2 regions of the Janthinobacterium lividum genome follow, and region 1 is predicted to be linked to the other one. Evidence: predicted binding sites of a transcription regulator. Region 1 holds the regulator's gene; the other holds the start of a gene.
The links. The regulator sigma-54, encoded in region 1, starts transcription at its own class of promoters, with help from an activator protein. The targets are predictions, from matches to a motif close to TGGCANGNAANCTGCTTT.

Region 1 (4,222 bases):
CGGTGGCCCTGGGCTGCACGGGCGGCCAGCACCGCTCCGTGTACATGGCGGAGCGGCTGGCGCAGTATTTCGGCCCGAATGAACGCGTCGTCCTGCGCCACCGCGAACGCAGCTAATTAGTCGAGGTGGCGCAGCGGATGCGCCGCGGCTGGCCAGACGGTGGCAAAGAAGCGCGCCACCATGGCCGCATCGACGTCGTCCAGGCTGGCAGGGTTCCAGCGCGGTGCATTGTCCTTGTCGACCACCAGCGCGCGCACGCCCTCAAGCACTTCGCCATGTTCGAAATTGTGGCGCACCACCGTGCGCTCCAGGCGCAGGCAATCGGCCACGCCCAGGTGGGCGCCCCGCTGCAGCAATTCCAGGGTCACCGACATCATCAAGGGCGAACGCAGGCGCATGGCCGCCAGCGCCTTGGCCGCGAACGCGCTGTCATCCTGCGCCAGCGAGGCCATGATGGCGGCCACGGAAGGGGCGCCGAAATGGCGGTCCAGCGCCGCGCGCGCCGTGGCCAGGGGAGACACCCCCGCCTCGGCCTGGAAAGGCGCCGCCAGCGCCTTGATAGCCACCGGCAAGGCATCTCCCCGCGTCGATTCGAACAGGTCCAGCAGCGCCCCCATCTGCGCCTCAGGCACGTAGACATCGGCCAGCCCCGTGTACAGGGCATCGGCCGCGTTGATCGTCAAGCCCGTCAAGCCCAGGTACAGGCCCAGCTGGCCGGCCAGGCGGGATAGAAAATAACTGCCGCCCACGTCGGGAAACAAGCCGATATTGACTTCCGGCATGGCCATGCGCGTGCGGCCCGTCACGATGCGCAGGCGGTTGCCGGGCCCGGCTTGCGCCACGCCCATGCCGCCGCCCATCACCACGCCATCCATCACGGCAATATACGGTTTCGGATAGAAATGAATAACATGGTTTAAAGCGTATTCTTCCGTAAAGAAATCCTCCAGCAAGGCGCTGCCGCCTTGCGGCGTGGCCAGGCCCGCATCGTAAAAGAAACGGATGTCGCCGCCGGCGCACAGGGCTTTTTCACTGCTGGAGCGGATCACCACGGCGTCCACCTGCGGATCGTCGCGCCAGGCCAGCAGGGCCGCGCTCAGGGCGCGCACCATCTCCAGCGACAGGGAATTCAAGGCTTTCGGACGGTCGAGCACGATATGGCCCGTGCGGTTGCGGATGGAAGTCTGGACGAAGTCGCTCATGGCAGGCAGGAAAGAAGTGAAAGTGCAAACATTTTAGCCCCTGCGCGGCGAACATTGCGCTCAAAAGGTCCAGGCGCAAAAAAGGGCGCAAGATGTGCGCCCTTAGTTGATCACAACTGCTGGAAGCGGGTGGCCTTAGACGGCGACGACGGCTTCTTCCTCGGAGTTGTCTGGCAGATGCTTGATCGCCTCTTTACCGTGCCCTTGCACTTTGGTTTTGTATTTCATCACTTGCCTATCGAGCTTGTCGATCAGGGTATCGATCGCGGCGTACAGGTCGTGCGCCAAGCTTTCCACATAGACAGTCTTGCCGCTCAAACGCAGGTTGACTTCAGCCTTTTGACGTTTTTCTTTCTCTTTGAGGTTATCCACGGTCAGAATCACGGCGATATCGATGACTTGATCGAAATGACGTTTCACGCGCTCCAGCTTCGTTTGTACGTATTCACGGATGGCTGGTGTCACTTCGAGATGATGTCCGCTGATGGTGAGATTCATACACACTCCTAAAGATGATCGGGTTCGTGCGGTCCATCCTATCCGGCCCGCAGAGGAACCGAAAAAAACTTACAAACACTTACGCAGGCTCACTGGCGGAATTTTCAACGCTTCCCGGTATTTGGCAACAGTACGTCGCGCAATCACCATGCCTTGTTCCCCCAGCATGTCCGCAATCTTACTGTCGGATAAAGGATTTTTAGGGTCTTCTGCTCCTGTCAGTTGCACGATCAATGCCCGTATCGCCGTCGATGACGCTTCGCCCCCCGCTTCGGTGGCGACGTGGCTACCAAAGAAATATTTCAACTCGAACATGCCGTGCGGGGTCAGCATGTACTTTTGAGTTGTTACCCGCGAGATAGTACTCTCGTGTAAACCCAGTGTATCAGCTATTTCACGGAGCACAAGGGGACGCATGGCAACGGCCCCATGCGAGAAAAAGTTCTTTTGTCTTTCTACTATCGCCTGCGCCACGCGCAGGATCGTGTCGAAGCGCTGGCGCATATTCTTGATCAGCCACTTGGCTTCCTGCAACTGTGCGCCCATGGCGCCCTCGCCCTTGCCCTGCTTGAGCAAGTTGGCGTACATGGCATTGACGCGCAGGCGCGGCATGACATCGTTGTTCAGCGTGACTTGCCAGCCATTGCGCGCGCGCTTGACGACGACGTCGGGCACCACGTAATCGGACACGTCCGAGGCGAACACGGCGCCCGGATGCGGATTGCACTGGCGAATCACCGTCTGCGCTTCGCGCAAGTCTTCATCGTCGCAATCGAGGGCTTTTTTCAGCTTGTTGAAATCGCGCTGGGCAAACCAGGCCAGGTGCTTTTCCACGATGACGAGGGCCATGCGGCGCGTCACCATGGCGATGTGCGGCAAACGCTTGATTTGCAGCGCCAGGCATTCGGAGGCATTGCGCGCGCCCACGCCGGGCGGATCGAAACTTTGCAAGAGAGACAAGGCCGTGCGCATCTCGTCAGCGTCGATTTCCAGCTCTTCCGGCAGGCGCGCCAGGATGTCGTCGAGCGACTCTTCCAGGTAGCCATTGTCGTCGAGCGCATCGATGATCAGCTCGACCAGCGCGCGGTCGCGCAATTCGAGTACCGTCACGCGCATCTGCTCCATCAGGTGTTCGCGCAGGGTACAGTGATGGGCCTCCAGTTGCGGGCGCGAATCCTCGTCGTCGGGCGCCTTGCCGCGGCTCGCCTCGCTCCAGTCGCTGTCGCCGCCATCCGCGGCGGCAGGACCCTCGCCGGCATCGCCGTCAAAGGTTTCCGCTTCGGCCGGCGCTGTGGGCGCTTCCTGGCCTGGCGGCTGGGGCGGCGCTTCGGCCGGCGCTGCCGTGGAACTCAAGGCGCCATCGGACAGCAGGCGCAGCGAGCGGTCGAGCGGATCATCGAGGCGCTCGAGCAAGGGATTGTCCGTCAGCAATTGCTCTAGTTCCTGATGCAATTCCAGGGTAGACAATTGCAACAGGCGTATCGATTGCTGCAACTGCGGCGTCAGTGCCAGGTGCTGCGAAGTGCGCAGCTGCAATGATTGTTTCATTGGCTTACATGCGGAAGTGTTCGCCCAGATAGACCCGGCGTACCGACTCGTTCGCGATGATGTCGTCGGGGCGTCCCGACGCCAGTACCGAGCCCTGGTTGATGATGTAGGCACGATCGCAGATACCCAGCGTCTCGCGCACATTATGATCGGTGATCAGCACGCCGATATTGCGCTCCTTCAAGAAACGCACGATGCGCTGGATCTCGATCACGGCGATCGGATCGACGCCGGCAAACGGTTCGTCGAGCAGCACGAAACGGGGATCGGTGGCCAGCGCGCGGGCGATTTCCACGCGGCGGCGCTCGCCACCGGACAGGGACAGGGCCTGATTCTCGCGCAGCTTTTCAATCTGCAAGTCAGCCAGCAATTTATCCAGGCGCACCTCGATCTCGGCCTTCGTCAGCGGACGGCCTTCGACGGTCTGAATTTCCAGCACGGCGCGGATATTGTCTTCCACCGTCAGCTTGCGGAAGACGGACGCTTCCTGCGGCAGGTAGGACAGGCCCATCTGCGCGCGGCGGTGGATCGGCAGGCTGGAGATGTCCACGCCGCTGATATCGATGCTGCCGCCATCGGACGGCACCAGGCCGACGATCATGTAGAACGAGGTGGTCTTGCCGGCGCCGTTCGGGCCCAGCAAACCCACCACTTCGCCGCATTCGACTTGCAGCGAGACATCATGCACGACTTGCCGCTTACCATAGGTTTTTTGCAGCCCGCGAACGATCAGGGTGCTGCCGCAACGAGTATTGTCCATTATTTCTTTCCTGGCGCGGGCGTGGCCGGCGCTTTCTCCGCCGCCGGTGCCTTGGTTTTCGGCTGGATCACCATGCGCACGCTGCCGCCATCCGGGGTGCTGGTGCCGCTGTTGGAATTTTCCATCGCAAACACTTCCTTGCGGCTGTCATACGAGATGAAGGCGCCATTGGCCACGTCGGTCACTTTCGTGCCTTCCAGGCGCGTCAGCTTGG
Region 2 (4,222 bases), 210 kb from region 1:
AAGTGGCCGCCCAGCGAATGCACGGCAGCCGATTCCAGCGCTTCTTCATCGCTCATGGGCGGCAGCACGCCGGGAAAGCGGCTGGCCAGCATGGTCTTGCCTGCGCCTGGCGGCCCCACCATCAAGACGTTGTGACCGCCCGCTGCCGCCACTTCCAGTGCCCGCCGCGCCTGCTGCTGCCCCTGCACGTCGGCAAAGTCGGGATACGGAAAAGCGTGCGCTACCAGCACGGGCTGGTGGCGTTGCAGGGCGTTCTGGCTGGCGTGCGCGGCAAAATGCGCGCAGACCTCGAGCAGGCTGTGGGCGGGATAGATGCAGGCATCGCCGACGAGAGCGGCCTCGTCCGCGTTTGCCTGCGGCAGGATGAAGGCGCGTGGCGCGCCCGACTGGTTGCGCTGCATGGCAAAGGTCATGGCCAGGGCGCCGCGGATGGGGCGCAACTGGCCTGAGAGCGACAGTTCGCCCGCGAATTCATAGTGATGTAATTGATCGCCCGGCAACTGGCCGGAGGCGGCCAGGATGCCCAGTGCAATGGGCAAGTCGAAGCGGCCCGATTCCTTGGGCAAGTCCGCTGGTGCCAGATTGGCCGTGATGCGCCGCGCCGGCATTTCAAAGCCGCAGTTTTGCAACGCGGCACGAACACGGTCGCGCGATTCCTTCACTTCCGTATCCGGCAAGCCGACAATCGTAAACGAAGGCAAGCCGTTGGCAAGGTGGACTTCGACACTTACCTCGGGCGCCTCCATGCCGGCCAGGGCGCGGCTTTTCAGGACGGCCAGGCTCATCAGACTCCCCTGTAGCGCGGGCGCGGGCAGGATCAGTCTAGCGCTAGAAACGCCGCCAGGCTTGAGGTATGCCAGCAAGGCCGTCAATAACGGGCCCTGCCGGCCGCAGTTTACGCCTTGGTGTCGTTCAGGCGCGTTTCCAGTTCGATCAGGCGCAATTCCAGTGCGTCCAGTTTGGCGCGGGTCTTGGCCAGTACTTGCGCCTGGATATCGAATTCCTCGCGCGTGACGAGATCGAGGCGGGCGAAGCCCTGGGTCATCATCGACTTCACGTTTTTCTCGATATCCTTGGCCGGCGAGTTTTCGATGGCTTGATGGATCTTGCCTTGCAAATCGTTAAAGAAGGTATTCATGTCCATGGTCAGTCCTTTTATGGTGCGGCCTGTGCATCGCACCATTGCGGTGCACAGCGGCGTTAATCTGGTGCGAATCTGGGCAAATTCACAATGCTTTAGCAGCCCGTACCCGCATGCCCAGAGGCTTGTAGGGTATGTGTGGCCGGAAACGCACCTGTCAAGGTGGCAATGGAGCTGGCACGTATTCTGCTAAAGAAGGTATGAACGCTTTGTGATCTCCAGCCAAGATTTTAAACCTCAACCGCTTTAAAAGTTCAATAAAAGGGAATCGCCATGAAGAATCTGTCCAAGAACATGACTTTAGCTGCAGCGTTGACGCTGGCCATGACCGCCATGTGCGGTAGCGCCATGGCCCAGGATGCAGTGGCGGCGCCTGCTGCGGCCGAAGCCGTGCCTGATAACGTGGTGAGCTATAACGTGGCGCTGACCAGCGACTACCGTTACCGCGGCCTGTCGCAAAGCCGCTTGAAACCGGCCATCAGCGGCGGCGCCGACTATACCCATAACCCGACGGGCCTGTATGTGGGCACCTGGTTGTCGAGTATCAAATGGATCAAGGATGGCGGCGGCGACACCAATCTGGAATGGGATATCTACGGCGGCAAGCGGGGCGAGATCAGCAAGGATTTTACCTATGACGTGGGCGGCCTGTACTATTTCTATCCCTCGAATGGACTGAGCACCAATGCCAACACCTTCGAGCTGTACGGCCAACTCGGCTATGGCCCGATATATGTCAAATACTCGCATTCGACGACGAATCTGTTCGGTGTCGCCGACAGCAAGAACAGCGGCTACCTCGACGTGGGTGCCAACGTCGAGGTGCATGATGGCTACATGCTGAACCTGCATGTCGGACGTCAGAAGGTCGAGCACAATGATTCTCTCAGCTACAGCGATTACAAGATTGGCGTGACCAAGGACTTCGGCGTGGCGACCGTTTCCCTGGCGGCCGTCAAGGCCAATAACGTATCGCTGGCTCCGAACGGCAAGAATCTGGCGAAATCCGGTCTCGTGCTGACCGTGTCCAAAACCTTTTAAGCGAGACTGCCATGAAAATGATTACTGCAATCATTAAACCGTTCAAACTGGACGAAGTACGCGAAGCTTTGTCGGCTATCAATGTGCAAGGCATTACCGTCACGGAAGTCAAGGGCTTCGGCCGCCAGAAAGGCCACACGGAACTCTACCGTGGCGCCGAGTATGTCGTTGATTTCTTGCCAAAGACCAAGATTGAAGCGGCCGTCGATGACGCCATTGTCGACCAGGCCATCGAAGCGATCGAAGGTGCCGCGCGTACCGGTAAAATCGGTGATGGCAAGATTTTCGTCTACAACCTGGAACAGGTCATCCGCATCCGTACCGGTGAAACCGGCAACGAAGCGCTCTAAGGGGAATATTGATGCATAAAAATATAACAAAATTGCTAGCTGGGATAGCCTGCCTGTGTGCGTTTGGCATTGCCACGCCAAGCTTTGCCGATGCGCCCGCCAAGACGGAGGCGGCCACAACCACGGCCGTCGCCGCTCCCGCCGTCACGCCGGTTCCTGACGCAGCGCCTGCCGCCGCCGCTCCGGCCCCCGCTGCTGCAGCACCAGCCGCCGCGCCTGTCGCCAACAAGGGCGACACCAGTTTCATGATGATCAGCACCTTGCTGGTGATCTTGATGACGATCCCCGGCCTGGCCCTGTTCTACGGCGGACTGGTGCGCTCGAAAAACATGCTGTCGGTGCTGATGCAAGTGTTCATGGTGTTCGCGCTGGTCATCGTGCTGTGGTGTATCTACGGCTACTCGATCGCTTTCACGGAAAAAACCGCCTTCTTCGGTGGCTTCGACCGCCTGTTCCTGAATGGTATCTGGGATCCGGCCAAGGGTACGTTTGCCGCCGCCGCCACCTTCAGCAAGGGCGTCGTCATTCCCGAGTTCGTCTTCGTTGCTTTCCAGGGCACGTTTGCCGCCATCACTTGCGCACTGATCGTCGGCGCCTTTGCCGAGCGCGCCAAGTTTTCCGCCGTGCTGGCCTTCGTCGTGCTGTGGTTCACGTTCGCCTACCTGCCAGCGGCTCACATGGTGTGGTTCTGGACCGGGCCTGACCTGATCACCAGCGCCGCCACCTCGGCCAGCGAAGCCCTGAAAGCGGGCTGGATCTGGCAAAAAGGCGCACTGGACTTCGCCGGCGGCACCGTGGTGCACATCAATGCCGCTGTCGCCGGCCTGGTGGGCGCCATCATGATCGGCAAACGCGTCGGCTACGGCCGCGAATCGATGGCACCGCACTCTCTGACGATGACCATGATCGGCGCGTCGCTGCTGTGGGTGGGCTGGTTCGGTTTCAATGCCGGTTCCTCGATGGAAGCGGGCGACGTGGCTGCCCTGGCCTTCGTCAACACCTTGCTGGCAACGGCCGCCGCCACCCTGTCGTGGGTGTTTGGCGAGTGGATCAGCAAAGGCAAGCCTTCCATGCTCGGTGGCGCGTCCGGCGCCGTGGCCGGCCTGGTGGCGATCACCCCGGCGGCCGGTTTTGTCGGCCCGATGGGCGGCCTGGTCATCGGCTTGCTGGCCGGTGTCGTCTGCCTGTGGGGCGTGAATGGCCTGAAACGCCTGATCGGCGCCGACGATTCGCTCGACGTGTTCGGCGTGCATGGCGTGGGCGGTATCCTCGGTGCCTTGCTGACGGGTGTGTTTGCTGCGCCACAACTGGGCGGCCAGGGCGTATTCGACTATGTCACCAACAAGATGTCGGCGGATCCGTACTCGATCGGCCACCAGGTGTGGGTGCAGGCGCAAGCGGTCGGCACCACCATCCTCTGGTCGGCCATCGTCTCCGTTATCGCCTATAAACTGGTCGACATCGTCATCGGCCTGCGCGTACCGGAAGAAGAAGAGCGCGAAGGTCTCGATATCACCAGCCACGGCGAGCAAGCGTATCATGGCTAAATAGGCATTATCTGGCATGCCAGAGCCCCGGCGCGGCATGTCCAGCTGGAAAAGGCACCTCATTGAGGTGCCTTTTTTTCGTTGTGGGAATGTAAAAGGTCTTTAAAACAAGGCTTTTGCCCCGATTTGGGGTACTTACACGG

Region 2: the regulator sigma-54 is predicted to act here: its motif matches at 1,317-1,334, upstream of U0004_RS04545 (TorF family putative porin).

What each region holds. Positions count from the first base shown of each region.
Region 1 covers NZ_CP139976.1:810,298-814,519, reverse strand. The annotation lists gene rapZ (RNase adapter RapZ) at 1-116, shown strand, start outside; gene U0004_RS03595 (enoyl-CoA hydratase/isomerase family protein) at 117-1,202, opposite strand; gene hpf (ribosome hibernation-promoting factor, HPF/YfiA family) at 1,338-1,700, opposite strand; gene U0004_RS03585 (RNA polymerase factor sigma-54) at 1,770-3,248, opposite strand; gene lptB (LPS export ABC transporter ATP-binding protein) at 3,253-4,008, opposite strand; gene lptA (lipopolysaccharide transport periplasmic protein LptA) at 4,008-4,222, opposite strand, start outside.
Region 2 covers NZ_CP139976.1:1,016,662-1,020,883, forward strand. The annotation lists gene U0004_RS04535 (YifB family Mg chelatase-like AAA ATPase) at 1-785, opposite strand, end outside; gene U0004_RS04540 (accessory factor UbiK family protein) at 896-1,144, opposite strand; gene U0004_RS04545 (TorF family putative porin) at 1,415-2,182, shown strand; gene U0004_RS04550 (P-II family nitrogen regulator) at 2,194-2,532, shown strand; gene U0004_RS04555 (ammonium transporter) at 2,544-4,079, shown strand.